DNA from 3 places in the Kitasatospora sp. NPDC056184 genome. Region 2 is predicted to be linked to each of the others. Evidence: riboswitches for the same ligand, from Rfam matches in the RefSeq annotation. Region 2 holds a riboswitch; each other region holds the start of a gene.
What was found. Region 2 has a riboswitch for cobalamin ahead of ACFC0B_RS23125 (cobalamin biosynthesis protein). Riboswitches for the same ligand answer to the same signal wherever they lie in the genome.
Positions count from the first base shown of each region.

Region 1: linked by a shared signal. The riboswitch ahead of ACFC0B_RS04165 (hypothetical protein) and the one ahead of ACFC0B_RS23125 (cobalamin biosynthesis protein) in region 2 are both predicted to bind cobalamin.
Region 3: linked by a shared signal. The riboswitch ahead of metE (5-methyltetrahydropteroyltriglutamate--homocysteine S-methyltransferase) and the one ahead of ACFC0B_RS23125 (cobalamin biosynthesis protein) in region 2 are both predicted to bind cobalamin.

Region 1 is NZ_JBHJUI010000001.1:1,078,870-1,085,306, forward strand. It holds gene ACFC0B_RS04150 (GDSL-type esterase/lipase family protein) at 1-489, opposite strand, end outside; gene ACFC0B_RS04155 (hypothetical protein) at 696-1,469, shown strand; gene ACFC0B_RS04160 (ferric reductase-like transmembrane domain-containing protein) at 1,617-2,606, opposite strand; cobalamin riboswitch at 2,889-3,046, shown strand; gene ACFC0B_RS04165 (hypothetical protein) at 3,200-4,171, shown strand; gene ACFC0B_RS04170 (cysteine synthase family protein) at 4,168-5,190, shown strand; gene ACFC0B_RS04175 (ATP-grasp domain-containing protein) at 5,187-6,437, shown strand, end outside.
Region 2 is NZ_JBHJUI010000011.1:239,219-245,655, reverse strand. It holds gene ACFC0B_RS23140 (CDP-alcohol phosphatidyltransferase family protein) at 1-472, shown strand, start outside; gene ACFC0B_RS23135 (hypothetical protein) at 548-1,873, opposite strand; gene ACFC0B_RS23130 (alpha/beta hydrolase family protein) at 2,242-3,357, opposite strand; cobalamin riboswitch at 3,566-3,778, shown strand; gene ACFC0B_RS23125 (cobalamin biosynthesis protein) at 3,812-4,798, shown strand; gene ACFC0B_RS23120 (cobyric acid synthase) at 4,795-6,309, shown strand; gene ACFC0B_RS23115 (putative cobaltochelatase) at 6,306-6,437, shown strand, end outside.
Region 3 is NZ_JBHJUI010000002.1:304,761-311,197, forward strand. It holds gene ACFC0B_RS06500 (undecaprenyl-diphosphate phosphatase) at 1-308, shown strand, start outside; gene ACFC0B_RS06505 (DedA family protein) at 493-1,140, shown strand; gene ACFC0B_RS06510 (phosphatase PAP2 family protein) at 1,137-1,754, shown strand; gene ACFC0B_RS06515 (phosphatase PAP2 family protein) at 1,739-2,449, shown strand; gene ACFC0B_RS06520 (NUDIX domain-containing protein) at 2,455-2,823, opposite strand; cobalamin riboswitch at 3,155-3,391, shown strand; gene metE (5-methyltetrahydropteroyltriglutamate--homocysteine S-methyltransferase) at 3,540-5,855, shown strand; gene folP (dihydropteroate synthase) at 5,979-6,437, shown strand, end outside.

The DNA of each region.
Region 1 (6,437 bases), on a different contig from region 2:
CGGCGCCAGGACCTCGCCGTCGGCACGGAGCGCCACCAGCTCCGTGGGGGTCTGCTGCGGCAGCCACAGCTCGACGGTCTTCATACCGGCCGGCAGCCCGTCGAACCGTGCCGTTCCCGGCTCTCCCGGTATCAGCCGCTGCGCGGCCCCGGGGCCCGCCATCCGCACCACATGGCCCAACGGCGCCTGCCGGCGCTCGGCGAGAGCACCGTCCACGGTCAGGTCCAGCATCCCGGTCGGCCGCGGTCGGGGGTCGCCGTCGAGCTGGCCCGTGGAGGTGAGGACCTCGAATTCGAGCACCCGCGCGTCGGTGCGGAACACCAGCCGCACCCCCGAAGGCATCACCGTCCCCCCGTAGACCGACGGGTCCTGGTACTGCTCCGTGGTCCACGCCGGCAATCGGCGCGGCATCACTCCCGCCGGCGTCCTCTCCAGATCCAGCGCACCCCGTACCTCCACCGGCCCGCCCACCAGCGGATACTCCCGCATCGCCACTGCCATCGCTCCTCGGCTCCGGCCCGTCCGGCCGGGTGGGTACTCGGCCGGAGCCATCGGGCCCCTCCCCGAGCCTACGGGCCGGTCCGCCGATTCCCCCGGGCCCGGCCCGCCGGGGGCCGGCCGGATGCCCGTACGATGCCGGGCAGGGTGAGCGCGGGGCGGGGGAGGACATCGTGGTCTGGGCCGGGGTGCGGAGGGTGCTGGTCGCTCTCCTGGTGGTGCTGGTCGCGCTGGCCGGGTGGATGCTGTGGTCGATCCACCGGGCCTTCGCCACCCCCGACCCCCCGGACCTGCGGGCCCTGGTGAAGGCCCCGGCGACCGCCGAGGCCCGGCGGGCGGCCGAACGGGACACCGACGGGCGGATCGCCCGGCTGCCCGAACTGCTGCCGTGGGTCGAGCGGTTGGGGACGTCGACGGTCGACGTCTGCTGGACGGAGGTCGAGTCCGCCATGTGGGGCCGGGGCAACTGGACGGCGCCGACCTGCGAGCGAACGGTCAAGCTCTACCTCGCCCTGGACACGACCGACATCCGCACCCGCCTGGCCGACCTCGACCGCTACCTCGACGCCGAGGGCTGGCAGGGCGTCGACGACGGAAGGGGGAGCCTGATCGCCGCCGACGACTACGCCCACAGCCCCGGTGGCGACACCTCGCCCGAGCGGCTGGCGGAGGCGGCCGCCCGCCCGATCGCCCCGTCCGTGCGGTTCGGGCGGCCGGCGGCCGAGCCGGTACGGACGTCCCTCGACGTGGACGTCGCCCGCATGACGGGCCGGATGAGCCTGCCCCCCGGTGAGGACTCCTGGTACGCCGAGTACGGCACCCGCCGCCACCGCAACGACGACCGTGCCCGCTCCGAGTACCTGACCTGGCAGCCCCTGCGGCCGATGGAGGTGCTGAAGCCCGCCGAGGGCCGCTACGCCGCCGTCCTCGGCTTCACCACCCGCTACGCCCCGGGGGAGCGGCCGAGGTAGCCGCCGGGGTGGCGCCGCGAGCCGGAGGAGATCGGGCCCGGCCCCGTGCCCGGGAGCACCCGGTGTTTCGACCCACCGTCAGGACGGCGGTGAGGCGGCCGTGCTCGTTCGGATCGGCCGGACGGCGGCGCCCGCGGGGACGGTGACTCACCCGGTGCCGTCGGCCTGTCCGCCGGAGGCCGGCGGTGCCGGCGCACGCGTCCGCCCGCCGTCGTGGCCGGACGCCGCCACCGCGATCAGGCCGACCGCGAGGGCCGCAACCGCGACCCGCCCGAGCGCCCGCACCGTCCAGGCCGGCAGCGACCGGGCCCCGCCCCGTCCCGGCGCCGCCAGCCGCTCGGCCCGCCGGACCGGCCGCAGCAGCCGGGCCAGCAGCAGGACGGCGAGCGGGACCTGAAGGAGCCACAGGACAGTGCGCGGCCACTCGCCGAACCACACGTTGGTCCCGTAGAGCAGGGTGTGCCAGACGCTCAGCACGTAGACGACGACCACGAAGCGGTGCAGCCGGCGCCAGGTGTTCGGTCCGATCCGGTGCCGCACGTAGAACAGCAGGCCGAGCGGCACGGCCAGGTAGAGCGCGCCCTGCCCGAGCGGGATGGCGGTGCGGCCGGTGCCGGAGTCGTACCAGCCGGGCACGAAGCTGTCGGCGAACCCCGACCAGAGTCGGTCGCCCCACGCCGACTCGGCCTCGTAGCGCACGAGTTCGGCCGCGAACAGCAGCGCGTGCGCGAACATCAGGGCCGTCGTGGTCAGACTCGTCGTGCGGTGCCAGCGCTCCAGGGTCTGCCGGGCGACCGGCAGCCGACCGGGCCGCGGACCGGAGAGCAGCAGCCCGAGCACCACCGTCCCCCAGGCCCACAGCAGCCCCGACCAGCCGAACGCCTGGCTCAGCAGGTACATCCAGTACGTGCGGGAGTCGTCCATGAACGGCATGACCGCCACCGTCGCCGAGGTGCCCGCGTCCATCCGGACGTACAGCAGCACGAACACCGCCGCGGTGACGCCGACCGCCGCGCTCGCGTCGGGCAGCGCGGCCCGCAGGTCGGAACGGAGGGCGACGCGCTCGGCGGGCCGCCTCCCGGCGGCGGGCGGCGGGGCGTCCGAAGCGTCGTCCCCCGGCGTCGGCTCAGGCAGCATCGTGGACCTTCCGGAACGGCGGCACACCGGTGGGGCGGTGTGCGGCGGGCGTGGGACGCACCAGTGTGGCGGAGGCGTTCCGGCTTGCCGAGCCCGTATCCGGCCAGAGTGGCTCGTGGACCGACGGCCCGTCCGCCGCGGCGCCCCACGCCCCGGCCCGCGGACCGATCGCATTCGGACAACCGTCCGCACGAGCCCTGCCACCGGAGCGCGAGCCCCCGTATGCTCATGTCCGCAGCCGGTTCGCGCCTCCCGACCGACCGGACTTCGGCGGCGCGACGCAAGAGGGAACCCGGTGGGAAACCGGGACTGTCCCGCAGCGGTGAGTGGGAACGAAAGCCGTCAACAGCACTGGGCCGGGCTCCGCCCCGGCCCGGGAAGCGACGGCCGGTAGGTGTGCGCCGGTTTCTCGGCGCACCGGCCCGCGAGTCCGAAGACCTGCCGCTGCGCCCGCACCCCCACGTGCGGGCTGTGCACGGTGACCTCGTGGACTGGGTCGGCGGTACGGACGGCTGCGCGGCGTGCGACGACGCGCCGTGCCCTCCTCCTCCGGGTCATGACGCGGGGCTCGGAACGAGGAGGAGGACGTGTCCGTGACCGCGCGAGTTCCGCCCGCCCGCACCGGGCGCCCACCGGCCCGCCCCCCGGCGGGCCCCGGCGGCGCGATGGTGACCCCCACCGGAGGGGCCCGGCCCGCCCCGCCGCCGGGCGGCACGCTCTCCGGTGTCTGCCACGGCACCCTGGGCGAGCTCTACCAGGGACCGCTGCGCGCCGGTTCCCGCCCCGACATCGCGGTGGTGTCGTTCCCCGTCGACCGCCACTCCTGGGTGCACTTCACCCCGGGGACGGACCCGCCGGACCCGCTGCCGCTCGGGGCGAAGGCCGCGACGGCGGCCCGGCTGTTCCTGGAGCGCTTCGGGCTGACCCTGCCGCCGGGCCGCTGGTGCGTGCACTCCGAGCTCACCGTCGGGGTGGGCATGGCGAGTTCGACCGCCGACATCGTGGCGACCCTGCGCTGCCTGTTCCGGATCTTCGCGCTGCCGTACGACACCGGGGTGGTGCTCGCGGTCCTGCGCGAGATCGAGCGGGCCGACAGCGTCTTCCTCGACGAGTTCGCCCTGCACCTGAGCGGCCGGCACCGGGTGGTGCGGCGGCTGGGCACCGGCATCGGCTTCCACACCGCGTACATCACCGAGCCCGGGACGGTGGACACCGCCGCCGTCACCGACCTGCTGCTCGGACACTACCGGCGGCACGGCGAGGAGTACCGGCGCTGCCTGACCGACCTGCTGAAGGGCTTCGCCGCGGGCGACCCGGCCGCCGTCGCGCGGACGGCCACGGCGAGCGCCGCGCTCTCCCAACAGGTGCTCCCCAAAGCGACGTTCGACGCGCTGCTCGCCCACCGCGAGGAGTTCGGCGCCGACGGGATCTTCGTCGCCCACACCGGCTGCCTGATCGGCTACCTGCTCCCCGGACGCCCCGACGCCGCGCTCAAGTCGGACCTGTCCGCGTTCTTCCACTCGCTCGGCCACCAGTGTTCCTTCGCCCAAGGAGGCTACAGGTGATCCACCCCCACATCGCCGACGCCCTGAAGATCCCCGATCTCGTCCGGCTCACCGACGGCCTCGTGCTGGTCCGGTTCGAGTCGATGAAGATCTACTCGGCGCTCGCCGCGGTCCGCCACCTGCTGGAGCGCGGCACCGTCCGCCCGGGGCAGACCCTGGTGGACAGCTCCAGCGGCATCTACGCCTACGCGCTGGCGCTCGCCTGCCACCGGCACCGCATGCGCTGCCACATCGTCGCCTCCACCACCGTCGACGCCACCACCCGCGCCCAGTTGGAGATCCTCGGCGCCACCGTGGAGCAGGTCGTGCCTTCCCGCGACCTCAAGCTGGACCAGGAGCTGCGGGTGCGGCGGGTGCGCGAGCTGCTCGCCGAGCACCCGGACTGGCACTGGATGCGGCAGTACCACGACGACGTCCACTACCTCGGCTACCACGAGGTCGCCGACCGGATCACGGCCGCCTTCCCCGGCGCCGCGCTGACCGTCGTCGGCGGGGTCGGCTCCGGCGCCTCGACCGGCGGGGTGGCGACCCGGCTGCGCGCCTCCGATCCCTCGGTGCGGCTGGTCGGGGTGCAGCCCTTCGGCAGCGTCACCTTCGGCAGCCAGGGGCACCACGACCCGGAGGCGATCATCGCGGGGATCGGCTCGTCCATCGTCTTCGACAACGTCCGCCACCACCTCTACGACGGCATCCACTGGCTGGACTTCACCCACGCCATGGCGGGCACCGTCGCCCTGCTGCGCGACCACGCCGTCTTCGCCGGGCTGTCCACCGGCGCCGGCTACCTGGCCGCGGCCTACGAGGCGCGCCGCCACCCCGACCGGCTGCACCTGGTGATCGGCGCCGACACCGGTCACCGCTACGTCGAGCGCGTCTTCGCCCGGCACACCGAGGCCCCCGACCCGGCCGCGTTGAAACCGGTCGAGGTCTCCGCCCCCGAGGAGATGTCCATGCCCTGGTCCACGATGGCCTGGCGGCGCACCGCGTGCCCGCCGCAGCGCGAGGAGCGGGCGGCATGAGCATCGTCTGCCTGGAATCGCTCACCTTCGGCCTCGGCCACCTGGTGCGGGCCGCCGACGCGCTCGGCGAGCGGCTGACCCTGCTCACCCGCGACCCCTCCTACTACACCTACGAGTTGGAGCGGCTGCCGGCGGACGCGCTGGACGTCGTGGAGACCGACACCTTCGACGTGGACGGGCTCACCGCGCTGCTGGAGCGCTCCCCCCGGCCGCGCGGCCTGATCAGCTCCACCGACACCTGGACGCTGGTCGCCGCCGAACTCGCCGAACGGCTCGGCCTGCCCGGCCTCGACCCGGCCGTGCTGCGGCTGACCCGCGACAAGTCGGCGGTGCGCCGCCGGCTGTACGAGGCCGGGCTGACCCGCGGCCGGGCGGTACCGGTCACCGGGACCGGCCCGGAGGCGGCGGAGGCACTCCTCAAGGAGCCCGGCCTGCCCGCCGTCCTCAAGGACACCGCGGGCACCGGCAGTCAGAACGTCTGGCTGGTGCGCGACCCGGCGGAGCTGGACGCCGTCCTGGCCGAGGCCGCCGGGCGGGAGTTCCGCGGCCGGCTGTTCGCCGAACCGTACTTCGCCGGGCCGGTGTACAGCGCCGAGACGCTCGGCTGGGACGGCCGGACCAGGCTGCTGGGCGTCTCCAGCCGGCTGATGTCCCCCGAGCCGTACTTCCGGGAGGAGATCACGGCCTTCCCGGTGGCGTTCCCGCAGCCGCGCCGGGCCGCGCTGGAGCGGTGGCTCGGCGACGTCCTCGCCGCCGTCGGCTACACCGACCGCTTCGCGCACGTGGAGTTCGTGCTGACCGCCGACGGCCCGGAGGTCGTCGAGATCAACCCGCGGATCGGCGGCGCGCTGGTCGGCGAGGGCCTGTGCCGCGCGCTCGGCGTCAACGTGTACGAGGCGCTGGTCGAGGCCGCGCTCGGCCGCCGCCCCGCCCTGATGGACGCCGAACCGCCCGGCGGCCCGGCCGTCGCCTTCGTCCTCGGCTACCCGGCCGCTCCCGGGGTGTTCACCGGCGTCGCCGGGCTCGAACGGCTGGCCGGCCTGCCCGGCTCGCCCGCCTGGTACCCGGTCAGGTCGGCGGGCGACCTGGTCGAGCACCTGGCCGACAGCCGCGGCTACGCGGGCATCGTCTACGCGGAGGGCGAGACCGCCGAGCTGGCCACCCACCACGCGGTCGCCGCCGCCAACGCCCTGCGGGTCCTCACCGAGCCGGTCGCGCCGCCCGCGGCCGGGGGCGAGGGCGGCGGG
Region 2 (6,437 bases):
GGTCTCGCCCGGCTCCAACAGCCGCCTGTCGGCCCTGATCGCGCTGACCGTGCTGCTCGCGGTGGTCCTGCGGCTCGCCCGCTTCTCCGCCGTGAAGATGCGGCCCGGGGTCTTCCAGGGCATGCCCTGCCCGATGGGCGCCATGACGGTGATCGCCATCGTGCTGCTCGACCCGCCGTTCCTGCCCGGTCTGCTCGCCATCTTCGGCGCGGCGTACCTGATGGTCAGCCGGATCGAGTACCCCAAGCCGCAGGGCCTGCTGGCCACCGCGACGCTCTGCTGGATCGTCGTCTCGATCGGCTGCCTGGGGGCCTGGGCGACCGGTCTGCCGGGCGGCGACAACCTGCTGCACATCGGCGCGTTCGCGCAGATCGCGCTCGCCGCGATGGCGCCGCTGCTGGTCATCCGCCGCAAGGTGGGCCAGAAGGTCGGCGACGTCCGGGCCCGCCGCGCGGAGTCGCGGATCGGCTGACGCTCCTCCGGTCGCGCGGAAGGGCCCGGCCCCCCGAGGGGGGCCGGGCCCTTCCGCATGTGCGCTCCCGCTCGGCTAAGCGCCGCCGCGGTGGACGCTGAAGGCCGAGCGGCGGGCCGCGCGGGCCACGCCCGGGTCCGGGTGCACGCCGGAGACGGCGGTCAGCACCGAGGCCGCCCGCGGGTGCCCGGACTGCCGGGCCCGGGCGAACAGCCGCACCGGGTCGCCGGCCGAGGCGCCCTCGACGTGGCCGACCAGCAGTTCCGTTTCCCCGTGGTCGAGCACGGCCGCGGCGGTGTCCACCCAGAGCCAGGCGGCGTCCTCCGCGCCCAGCACATCGGCCGGGGAGACTCCCTCGTCCGAGCGCTCGGCCAGCCAGAGCAGCGCGTAGGGGCGCAGCACCGGCTCGTCGGCGGCGGCCCGGACGGCCTGCTCGGCGGTCACGCCGGCCACCCGCAGCGCCTCGAAGGCCAGGCCGCGCACCAGGGCGTCCTCGCCCTGCGCGGCCTCCAGCAGCTCGGCCACCGCCCGGTCGGCCGGGCGGGCGGCCAGCCAGGCCCGGTACTCGGCGCGGGCCGGGCCGGGCGAGTAGTCGGCGCAGGCGCTCAGCAGCTCCAGCGCGCTCTGCTCGATGTGGCCGGCGGCGGTCTGCGCGACGGTGCAGATCTCCTCCAGCTTGGCCCGCACCGCCCAGTGCCCGAGCGGGGAGAGCTCGGCCGCGTTGTCCCGGCGGGCCAGCGCGCCGACGGCGGCCAGGCCGTCCAGCATCCAGTCCAGGACGGCGGCGACGTCGGCGGGCGAGGCCGGGGTGTCGATCTGCGGCTCGCGGCAGGTGCCGCGGACGGCGGAGACGGCGGAGGCCGCGTGCGGGACGGGCGACAGGCCGAAGGTGCCCTCGCCGCCGCCGACCCGGCGCTCGTCCAGGCCGCGCCGGAGCAGCTCCAGCAGCTCGACGTCGGCCACCGGGCCGTCCACCAGGTGCAGGAAGGAGAGGAGCTGCGGCGCCTGGTCGACGGCCTGCCCGGCGAGCACCGCGAAGACCCCCCGCAGGGCGGCGGGCGGGACCGGGGCGAGCAGCGTCCAGGCGTCGAACAGCGCCGACCAGCCGCGGACCACCGCCTCGTCGTCGTGCTCCCAGGCGTGCAGGCGCCAGCCGGGGCCGGCGCCGCCGTCCCGGGCCTCGACCAGGCCGACCAGCAGGGCCTGGCCCCACGCCTTGGCGGCGGCGCCCACCGTCATGGCGAGCGCGAGGCCGGCGGCGCGGGCGTCGTCGGGGAGCAGCTCGCCGCGCTTGTCGACCTCGTCGAGGTCGCCGGCCCAGCGGGCGATCCGGACGGCGTCGACCAGCATGCGGCGGGCCAGCGGGGCGAGCTCGGCGGGAGCGGGGAAGCCCTCCGGCACAGGGACCCGGCCTCGGCCGGGTGCGGGGGCGGGGCCTCGTCGGCGGGGTACGCCCGGGGCCCCCGGCCTGGCGCCGGCGGGGCGGTGGGCCGTTCCGGGGAGACGGGTCACCGTCGCACCGGTACCGATCGTCGGCGGGAGCGGGGCATCACGGTCGCGCGGATTCCGAGACGTCACGTCGAGCAGTCTTCCCCTTGCACCGGCCATCTGTCACATCCGGTTGTCCGCGCGGGGCGGGAGGGGGGCGTGGGGGCTCGACAAGATCGGGCAACAGAGGCCAAACCGACTGGCTTGATCTTTATGGCGAGTCCATGCCAGATGGAACCGGTGTGCCGCGGAATTCCGCGCGAGGGGGGGCGGGAAGGGGATCAGCAGAACGGCGTGAGCCAGCGGCGGAGGGTCTCGGCGTAGCGGTCCGGGGCGCTGTTCCACAGGGCCGCGTGGTCGCCGCCGGGGAAGGCCTGGAGGTTGACGAGGTCCGGGCGGCGGTCGGCGAGGCGCCGGGCGGCGGCGAACGGGGCCACCGGGTCGTCGGGCCCGTGCAGCACCAGGGTGGGCACCCGCAGGTCGGTGCCCTCGGCGAGGCGGGCGAAGTCGGCCAGATCCACGCCGGTGCGGCCCTGGGCGGCGAGCACGCCGAGTTCGGCGCTCGCGCCCCGGAAGCCGGACCGGGCCGCGCCCCGGCGGGCGGTGGCCGGCCAGTCCAGCACCGGGGAGTCCAGGACCAGGCTGCTGATCGACGAGGCGAGGTCCGAGCGGGCGGCGGTGTGCAGGGCCATCGTGGCGCCGAGCGACCAGCCGTAGAGGACGACCCGGCCCGCGCCGCCCTCCAGGGCGGTGCGCACCGCGGCCTCGACGTCCCGCCACTCCGTCTCGCCGAAGTGGCCGAGGCCGTCCGGGGAGGGGGGCGCGCCGGCGTCGCCGCGGTAGGTGACGGCGAGCGCGGGCAGGCCGAGGCGCTGCAGCTCGGGGAGGACCGGCAGGGCCTGCCCGCGGTCGGCGTCGGGGCCGTGCACCAGGACCACCCAGGTGCCGCGCTTGCCGTCCACCCGCCAGGCGGGCAGCGCGCCCAGCTCGCCCTCGACGGCCGTCTCGGCGAACGGCAGGCCGAGCGCCGAGGCCGGGTCGCCGAGGTACACCCGGGGCGTGAGGCGGACCTCGGTCCCGGGGGCGAGGGTGCCGCGGTCGGCGCGCACCAGGCGGCGGGTGACGCCCTGCTCGTCGCGGTGCAGGACCTCCTCGACCACCGCGTGGCCGTCCTCGCCCCACTCGACGGCCCAGCGGCCGGGCCGCTCGCTCACCGCGGTGCGGGTGAAGGTGACCTGCCCCGCGCCGAGGCTCCGGACGCGCACCGGGCCGGTCCGGTCGCGGGCGTCCCCGGTCGGACGGACCATCCGCTCGGACGCCTTGCGGCCGATCAGCAGGACGGCGGCCCCGGTGCCGACGGCGGCGGCCGCCACGGTGGCCGCGATTCCCCAACGCATACTCGCTCCCCGGTGCTCGGTGTCTGGCTGCTGCTGCTCGGTGTCCGGCTGCCGCGGGGTCCGGCCGCTCGACGTCCGGACCCACCCCTCAGTCCACTCGCGCGGGCGGGGGGAAGCCAGTAGGACACGGCCGTACGGGTTGTTCCGCGAGGAAGGTCACACCGGCGGGGACGGGGCGGCGCGGCGTGTGACCAAGACCCCGGACAACCTCGGTTGACTCCCGGTTCGGGCCCGTGATGGGATCCTTCAGCCAATACGGAGGCATGCAGAGGAAGCCGGTGCGAGTCCGGCGCGGTCCCGCCACTGTCACCGGGGAGCACGACCGGAACACGCCACGGCGAGCCGTCAGAAGCCGCTGGAAGGCCCGGATCGCGCGTCCGACCCGGAAGCCAGGAGACTCTCGCCCCCGGTTCGTCGATCCAGGGCGCGGACCCTGAGTGAGGACACGCACGCGATGCTGCGCCCTGCCGTGCGCCCGCCGGGCCGGGCCCTCGCCTTCGGCGCGGGCGCCGTCGCTGGCTACCTGGCCGACGCCCGCTTCGGCGACCCGCGCCGCGGCCACCCGGTGGCCGGCTTCGGCTCCGCCGCCGGTCGGCTGGAGCGCCTGCTGTGGCGCGACCACCGCGCCGCCGGCGCCGCCTTCACCGCCCTCGCCGTGGGCACCGTCGCGGCCGGCGCGCTGGCCGCCGACCGGCTGCTGGCCCGCCGTCCGCTCGGCCGGGCCGCCCTCGCCGCCGCCGCGACCTGGACGGTGCTCGGCGGCAGCTCGCTGACCCGGGAGGCCCGCACCATCGGCCGTTCGCTCGCGGCGGGCGATCTGACGGCGGCCCGGGAGCGGCTGCCGCACCTGTGCGGGCGCGACCCGAGCGCGCTGGACGAACGGCAGCTGGCCCGCGCCGTGGTCGAGTCGGTGGCCGAGAACACCGCCGACGCCGTGGTCAACGCCCTGGTCTGGGGCGGTCTGGCGGGCACGCCCGGCCTGCTGGCGTTCCGCGCGGTGAACACCCTGGACGCGATGGTCGGTCACCGCTCGCCCCGCTACGCCCGGTTCGGCTGGGCCTCGGCGCGGCTGGACGACGTCGCGGGCTGGCCGGGCGCGCGGCTGACCGCGCTGCTGACGGTGGCCGCCGCCCCCGAGCCGCGCACCGCCTGGCGGGTCTGGCGCCGCGACGGCTCCGCCCACCCCAGCCCGAACGCCGGCCAGGCCGAGTCGGCCTTCGCGGGCGCGGTGGGCGTGCGCCTCGGCGGGACGCTGCGGTACGGCGAGCGGGTGGAGCACCGGCCCGTGCTGGGGGAGGAACTGCGCCCCGTCGGGGTGGACGACATCGAGCGGGCCTGTGTGCTCTCCCGGCGGGTGAGCGCGCTGGCCCTGGGTACGACGGTCGCCGGGCACCTGCTGCTCGGGGCGGCCCTGGTGAGGAAGCGGAGGAGTGGGTCATGAGCAAGGCGCTGCTGGTCGCCGGGACGACCTCGGACGCCGGCAAGAGCGTGGTCACCGCGGGCATCTGCCGCTGGCTGGCCCGGCAGGGTGTCGCGGTCGCGCCGTTCAAGGCGCAGAACATGTCGCTGAACTCCTTCGTCACCTCCGACGGCGCCGAGATCGGCCGCGCGCAGGCGATGCAGGCGCAGGCCGCCCGGGTGGAGCCGGAGGCGGCGATGAACCCGGTGCTGCTCAAGCCCGGCGCGGACGGCCGCAGCCAGGTGGTGCTGCTGGGCCGCCCGGTCGCCGAGGTCGGCGCGCTGGACTACCGCGAGCGCAAGCCGGTGCTGCTGGAACGCGCCCTGGAGTGCCTGGCGGACCTGCGCACCCGCTTCGACGTGGTGGTCTGCGAGGGCGCGGGATCGCCCGCCGAGATCAACCTGCGCGACCGCGACATCGCCAACATGGGTCTGGCCACCGCCGCCGGGCTGCCGGTCGTCGTGGTCGGGGACATCGACCGCGGCGGCGTGTTCGCGGCGATGTACGGGACGCTGGCGCTGCTGTCGGCGGAGGACCAGCGGCATGTGGCGGGCTGGTTCGTCAACAAGTTCCGCGGCGACGCGCGGCTGCTCGCGCCGGGCCTGGAGATGCTGCGCGAGCTGACCGGCCGCCCGGTGCTCGGCACCCTGCCGATGCTGCCGGACCTCTGGCTGGACGCCGAGGACTCGCTCGACCTGTCCACCGTCGTCGACCGGACCGCCGCGCGCGGCCCGCTCGGCGCGGACGTGCTGCGGGTGGCCGTGCTGCGCTTCCCCCGGCTGTCCAACTTCACCGACCTGGACGCGCTCGCCCAGGAGCCCGGCGTGCTGGTCCGCTGGGCCACCCGGCCCGAGGAGCTGGCCGACGCCGACCTCGTCGTCCTGCCCGGCACCCGGGCCACCGTCGCGGACCTCGCCTGGCTGCGCGAGCGCGGCCTGGAACCGGTGCTGAAGGCGCGGGCGGCGGCCGGGCGGCCGCTGCTCGGCGTCTGCGGCGGCTACCAGATGCTGGCGCGCTCGATCGTGGACGAGGTCGAGTCGAAGGCGGGCGCGGTGGACGGGCTCGGGCTGCTGCCGACCCGGGTGCGCTTCGGCGCCGGGAAGGTGCTCGGCCGCCCGGTCGGCGAGGCCTACGGCGAGCGGGTCGAGGGGTACGAGATCCACCACGGCGTCGTGGCCGTCGAGGGCGGGGAACCGTTCCTGGACGGCTGCCGGGTGGGCCAGGTGTGGGGGACCACCTGGCACGGCGCGCTGGAGAACGACGGCTTCCGGCGCGCGCTGCTGCGCGAGGTCGCGCAGGCCGCCGGCCGGGCGTTCGTGCCCGCGCCGGACACCTCGTTCGCCGCCGCGCGGGAGGCCCGGCTGGACCGGCTGGGCGAGCTGATCGAGGAGCACGCGGACACCGACGCGTTGTGGAAGCTGATCGAGGGCGGGGTGCCGGCGGCCGGATCGCTGCCGTTCCTGGCGCCCGGAGCCCCTGGGGAGCATGCATGAGTGACGTCCGTTATCCGTTCACGGCCATCGTGGGCATGGCCGACCTGCGGCTCGGCCTGCTGCTGAACGCCGTCTCGCCCGCGGTCGGCGGGGTGCTGGTGCGCGGCGAGAAGGGCACCGCCAAGTCG
Region 3 (6,437 bases), on a different contig from region 2:
TCTTCCTCGGCTACAGCCGTGAGGCCGCCGCCCGCTACTCGTTCCTGCTGGCGATCCCGGCGGTTCTCGCCTCGGGCGCGCTCGAGCTGTTCAAGATCGGAGAAGGTCCGGCCCCGGCCTGGGGTCCGACCGTCCTCGCCACGTCGATCGCCTTCGCGGTGGGCTACGCGGCGATCGCCTGGTTCCTGAAGTACATCTCGCACCACAGCTTCATGCCGTTCGTGATCTACCGCATCCTGCTCGGCATCCTGATCATCGGCCTGGTCGCCGGCGGGATCCTCGCCCCCACGGCCGGCGCGGTCCATTAGCGCTCGCACAGGACCGCCTACCAGGTTCCTGATGACTCCCTCGGGTCTTCAGGAACCCTTCAGCGTCGCTCGGCCATGCTGGACCCGACTGTTCGGACACGACGCCGGCCACCGCCAGTACAGGCCGTCCCGGCCGACGGACGAGCCGTCGCCGGCCGACAACCCCCCGGAAAGGCGCCAACCGATGCTCTCCTCCTCGGCCCTGCTCGCCGTCAACCCGTTGGACGCCGGCTCGCTGCTGGCGGCGTTCGGCGCGCTGGGCATCGCCGTGATCATGTTCGCGGAGACCGGCCTGCTCGTCGGGTTCTTCCTTCCCGGCGACTCGCTGCTGTTCACCGCCGGTCTGCTGTGCACCACCGGCGCGCACAGCGGCCCCCACCTGAACCTCGGCGAGGTCCTCGCAGCCGCCGCGGTCGGCGCCCTGGCCGGCGCCCAGGTCGGCTACCTGATCGGACGCCGAGGCGGACGCGCGCTGCTCGCCCGTTCCCGCAGCAAGCACCTGCACGAGGGCGCGGTACGGGCGGAGGAGATCCTCACCCGTTACGGCCACGGCAAGGCCGTCGTCCTCGCCCGCTTCGTGCCCGTCGTGCGCACCGTCCTCAACCCGCTGGCCGGCGCGCTCGGCGTGAACGCCCGGACCTTCACCCTCTGGCAGGTCGTCGGCGGGCTGGTGTGGACGGCCGGCCTGGTCATGGCCGGGTACGCGCTGGGCTCCTCGATCCCGAACGTCGACCGCTACCTGCTGCCGATCGTCGCCGTCGTGGTCGCGGTCTCGCTGGCACCGCTGGTGCTGGAGGTACTGCGCTCCCGCCGTCAGGCCAAGGCCCGATGACCAGCCCCGCGCGCATGTTCGCCCTCGACGGCCGCGGCCTCGACGGCGGGCTCTATCAGCGTATCGACCAGTGGGCCCAGCACCTGCCGACGTCGGTGCAGCACGGCGTCGCAGCGTTCTCCGCCTACGGGCTGGGCCTGGTCGCCGTGCTGATGCTCCTCGCCTGGTGGCGTGCGCGGCGGGCCGACAGTGTGACACTGGCCCGGGCACTGGCCGCACCAGTGGTCGTGATCGCCGCCTTCGTCGCCGACACCCTGCTCAAGTCCGTGCTGCGCGAGCCCCGCCCCTGTCAGGCCCTGGACGTGGGGCGGACCCTCGAAGCCTGCCCCGCTGCCGGCGACTGGTCGCTGCCCAGCAACCACACGGTCATCGTCTTCGCCGCCGCGGCCGTCCTGTGGCGGGTCGACCGCCGCCTCGGCGCGCTCGGGCTGCTGCTCGCCGTTGCGATGGGCGTCTCCCGGGTACTGGTCGGCGTCCACTACCCTCACGACGTGGCCCTCGGCGCGGCGGTCGGCCTCGCTGCCGGCCACGGACTCGGCATGCTCGCCGGCCGCGCCGCGCCCCTGGTCGAGCGGGCCCGCGAAGGAAGGCTGCGGCGATGGCTGACCGCATGACCCCACGGCGGTCGTCGCCCTGGATCGCTGTCTGCGTGGTGGCGTTCGCGATCATCGCCATGGTGCTGGGGTCCAACGACTGGGCCCCGCTCGGCTTCGAGCGGACGGCTGTCGACTGGGCCGCCGCGCACCGGCCGTCCGCCGCCGTCACCACCGCCATGGCCGTCACCGCGCTCGGCACGGACGTCTTCCCCTACCTTGTCGCCCTCGCCGCAGGCGCCGTCCTGGTCCGGGCGGGCCGACCGCACCGCTCCGGGCGGGCCGCCGCCGGTCTCCTGCTCGCCCCCGTGCTGTGGCTGGTCGCCGGCCAACTCCTGCGCCAAGGCCTGATGCACGGTTTCGGCCGCCCCCGCCCGCCCGCCGCCGACTGGGCGTTCACCCCCGACGGGTTCGCGTTCCCCTCCGGCCACGCCTTCACCGCCGCCACCTGCGCCGGACTGCTCGCCGTCGCCGTCGCCCGCACCCACCGCCGTGCCCGCCGCAGGGCCACGGCACTCGCGCTGGCCTTCGCCGTCGTCATCGGCGCCACCCGCGTCTACCTCGGCGTCCACTGGCCCCTGGACGTCCTCGCCGGCTGGCTCCTCGCCACCGCCTGGCTGCTCCTCGGCGCCACTCTCCTGCCGACACCTGCCCGCCCGGTGCCCGAGCCCGGCGCAGGCCCGCAGTCCGACGGCCGAGCGACAGGATTGATGTAGGCAGGTCAGGTGCGCTTGGGTGGGGCGGGCCTGTCCTTGCGGGGGTTTCTCGCCGGTCGCGCCGATCCGGGTGACCTACCCGCCTGGGCGCTTGTGCCCACGGCCCTGCTGTCCACCGAACCCGCCGATGCGGGGCGGGAACGCGAGCTGTGCCTCGCCAACGCCGGGACCGGCCCCGACCTGCGCGGGCAGGGAACCGGTACGGGCTGATGTCGTACTCGGTCTCGCCGAGCTTGCGCACGACCTTCCGCGAACCCGGTCTCCTCCCGGGCCTCCCGCAGCGCGGCGGCCTCCGGGGTCTCGCCCGGCCGGATGCTGCCGGCCGGGACCTGGATGCCGACCTCCTCGCAGCTGTAGTCGGTGTGCCGGAACACCAGCAGCCGCCCGCTACCTCGGCCCCCAGCTCTCTGCGCACCAGCGCCTCGAACTCGTGTCGGTGCGCTGCCGGCCGGACGAGGTAGGACATCGTCTGAGTGACCAGCCCTGCGTCCCGGCTCCGCTTGAATTCGATCACCGCCGGGGCGTTGTTCGGATCGGCCACCCGTGCCCCATTCGTTCGGTAGTGCGGAGAGGCCGAGCGAGAAGAGGAGTGTGCTGTTCCTCTCCTCTGCTCATTCCTTCGGCCGGGCTGGAACGAAGCTCCGATGTTGTCTCAACATATGGACGATCGGGTGATTCTCCGGCCGGATACCGAGCAGATGGCCTTAGGCTGGCCGTGCAGCTGGTTCGCCCTGCCCGCCAGGCAGGCGCGTCGTAAGAGGGAACCCGGTGAAGCCTTTTGACTGGCCAGTCCGGGACTGCCCCGCAGCGGTGAGCGGGAACGACCGCCGTCATACGCACTGGGCCCGGGAGGGTCTGGGAAGCGACGGCCAGTAGGTGACCGCCCTTCACGGGCGGACGTGCCCGCGAGTCCGAAGACCTGCCCGTTGCCCGCGTGCGACCGATCGCGCGCGGATCCCGGTGACCTCGTGGGCGGGTCGGCGTGCACACCTGGCGGAGCCATGACGGCCGTCCGTCCGGTTCGTCACCCCTTCGCGCCCTCGTCCCGTCACCGGGCACTTGAGGAGCAAGACTCGCGAAGGAGAGTCCCTTGACCACGAAGTCCGCAGCCGCGGCGACCCTCGCCACCGCGTACGGCTACCCCCGGCAGGGCCGGAACCGGGAGCTGAAGAAGGCCGTCGAGGGGTACTGGAAGGGCACGGTCACCGCCGACGCACTGCTGGCCGCAGCCGCCGACCTGCGCCGCGGGAACTGGCAGCAGCTGATCGAGGCGGGCGTCCAGGAGGTGCCCACGGGCGACTTCTCGCTCTACGACCACGTGCTGGACACCACCGTCGCCGTCGGCGCGATCCCGGCCCGCCACCGGGCGGCCGTCGAGGCCGACCCGCTGGACGGGTACTTCGCGATGGCGCGCGGGACCCAGGATGTCGCACCGCTGGAGATGACCAAGTGGTTCGACACCAACTACCACTACCTCGTGCCCGAGTTGGGGCCGGACACGGTCTTCGTCGCGAACCCGGCGAAGGCGGTCGGCGAGCTGCGCGAGGCGCTCGCGCTCGGCCATGACGCACGGCCGGTGCTGGTCGGCCCGGTCACCTACCTGCTGCTGGCCAAGCCCGCCCCCGGCGTGGCCGCCGACTTCCAGCCGATCACGCTGCTCGACCGGCTGCTGCCGGTCTACGCGCAGCTGCTCGCCGACCTGCGGGCGGCCGGGGCGGACTGGGTGCAGCTGGACGAGCCGGCTCTGGTCCAGGACCGCACGCCGGCCGAGCTGAACGCCGCCGCCCGCGCCTACCGGGACCTGGGCGCGCTCGCCGACCGGCCGAAGCTGCTGGTGGCGAGCTACTTCGACCGCCTGGGCGAGGCCCTGCCGGTGCTCGCCAAGGCCCCGGTCGAGGGCCTGGCGCTGGACTTCACCGGACCGGCCGCCGCGAACCTGGAGGACCTCGCCGGCGTCGGCGGGCTGCCGGGCAAGCGCCTGGTCGCCGGGGTCGTCGACGGCCGGAACATCTGGATCAACGACCTGGAGAGGTCGCTGGCCACCCTGGCGACCCTGCTCGGTCTCGCCGACCGGGTGGACGTGGCGCCGTCCTGCTCGCTGCTTCACGTGCCGGTCGATGCCGCCCTGGAGCGGGAGGTCGAGCCGCAGATCGCCCGCTGGCTGGCCTTCGCCCGGCAGAAGGCCGAGGAGGTCGCGCTGCTCGCCCGCGGCCTGCGCGAGGGTACTGGCGCGATCACCGCCGAACTCGCCGCCAACCGCGCCGACCTGGCCTCCCGGGCCACGTCGCCGATCACCCGCGACCCGGCCGTCCGGGCCCGCGCAGCCGCCGTCACCGCCGCCGACGCCCGGCGGGCCCAGGCCTACCCCGAGCGGGCCGTGGCTCAGCGGGCCCGCCTCGGGTTGCCGCTGCTGCCCACCACCACGATCGGCTCCTTCCCGCAGACCACTGAACTCCGGGTTGCTCGTGCCGACCTGACGGCCGGGCGGATCGGCGCCGCCGTCTACCGGGAGCGGATGGAAGCCGAGGTGCGCGAGGTGATCGCGTACCAGGAGAAGGCGGGCCTGGACGTCCTCGTGCACGGCGAGCCCGAGCGCAACGACATGGTCCAGTACTTCGCCGAGCAGCTGACCGGGTACCTGGCCACCCGGCACGGCTGGGTGCAGTCCTACGGCACCCGCTACGTGCGGCCTCCGGTCCTCGCGGGCGACATCTCCCGCCCGTACCCGATGACCGTCGGCTGGTTCTCCTACGCCCAGGGGCTGACGGACCGCCCGGTCAAGGGCATGCTCACCGGGCCGGTCACCATGCTCGCCTGGTCCTTCGTCCGCGACGACCAGCCGCTCGCCGACACCGCCCGCCAGGTCGCCCTGGCCCTGCGCGACGAGGTCGTCGACCTGGAGGCCGCCGGCGCGGCCGTCGTCCAGGTCGACGAGCCCGCCCTGCGCGAGACCCTGCCGCTGCGCGCCGCCGACCGCCCGGCCTACCTGGCGTGGGCCACCGAGGCGTTCCGGCTCGCCACCTCCGGCGTCCGTGCCGACACCCAGATCCACACCCACATGTGCTACGCCGAGTTCGGCGCCATCATGACCGCGATCGACGAGCTCGACGCGGACGTCATCTCGCTGGAGGCCGCCCGCTCGCACATGGAGGTCGCCGGCGAACTCGCCGCCGCCGGCTACCCGCGTGAGGTCGGACCAGGGGTGTGGGACATCCACTCGCCCCGCGTGCCGAGCACGGAGGAAGCCGTGAGGCTGCTGCGCGCCGGCCTGGCCGCGATTCCCGCCGAGCGGCTCTGGGTCAACCCCGACTGCGGTCTGAAGACCCGCGGTTGGGCGGAGACCCGCGCCTCCCTGGAGAGCCTGGTCACCGCCGCCCGCCGCCTGCGGGAGGAAGTCGCCGGCTGACAGACCGGCGTGAGCGCGAGAGGGCGGGCGCGGTACGAGTACCGTGCCCGCCCCAGGGGCCTCCCATCTCCTCATGGACGATCGCGGGGAGGCGCCCTTCCGCCGCGAGGAAGGGGATCCGGTATGAGCAGGAGACCAGTAGCGCGCCGTGTCCGTGGCCGCGGGCAGGTCCTCGACGTCACGCCCGACTCGTTCTCGGACGGCGGCAGTTGGCTGGACCCCGGCCGTGCGGTGGAACACGGGCTGGCGATGGCAGCCCGGGATGCGGACATCGTGGACGTGGGAGGGGAGTCGACGCGTCCTGGCGCTCGCAGGGTGCCGGTCGACGAGGAACTCGCCCGTGTCCTGCCCGTGGTGCGTGGCCTCGCTCGGGAAGGTGTCCTGGTGAGCATCGACACGATGCGGGCCGAGGAGGCGGAGTCGGCGGTGGACGCCGGGGCGGGGATCGTGAACGACGTCAGAGGAGGCCTGGCCGACGAGCGGATGGCGAAGGCCGTCGGCCGGTCCGGGATGCCCTTCGTCGTCATGCACTGGCGGGGGCAGTCCTACGTGATGGACGACCTGGCCGACTACGGGGATGTC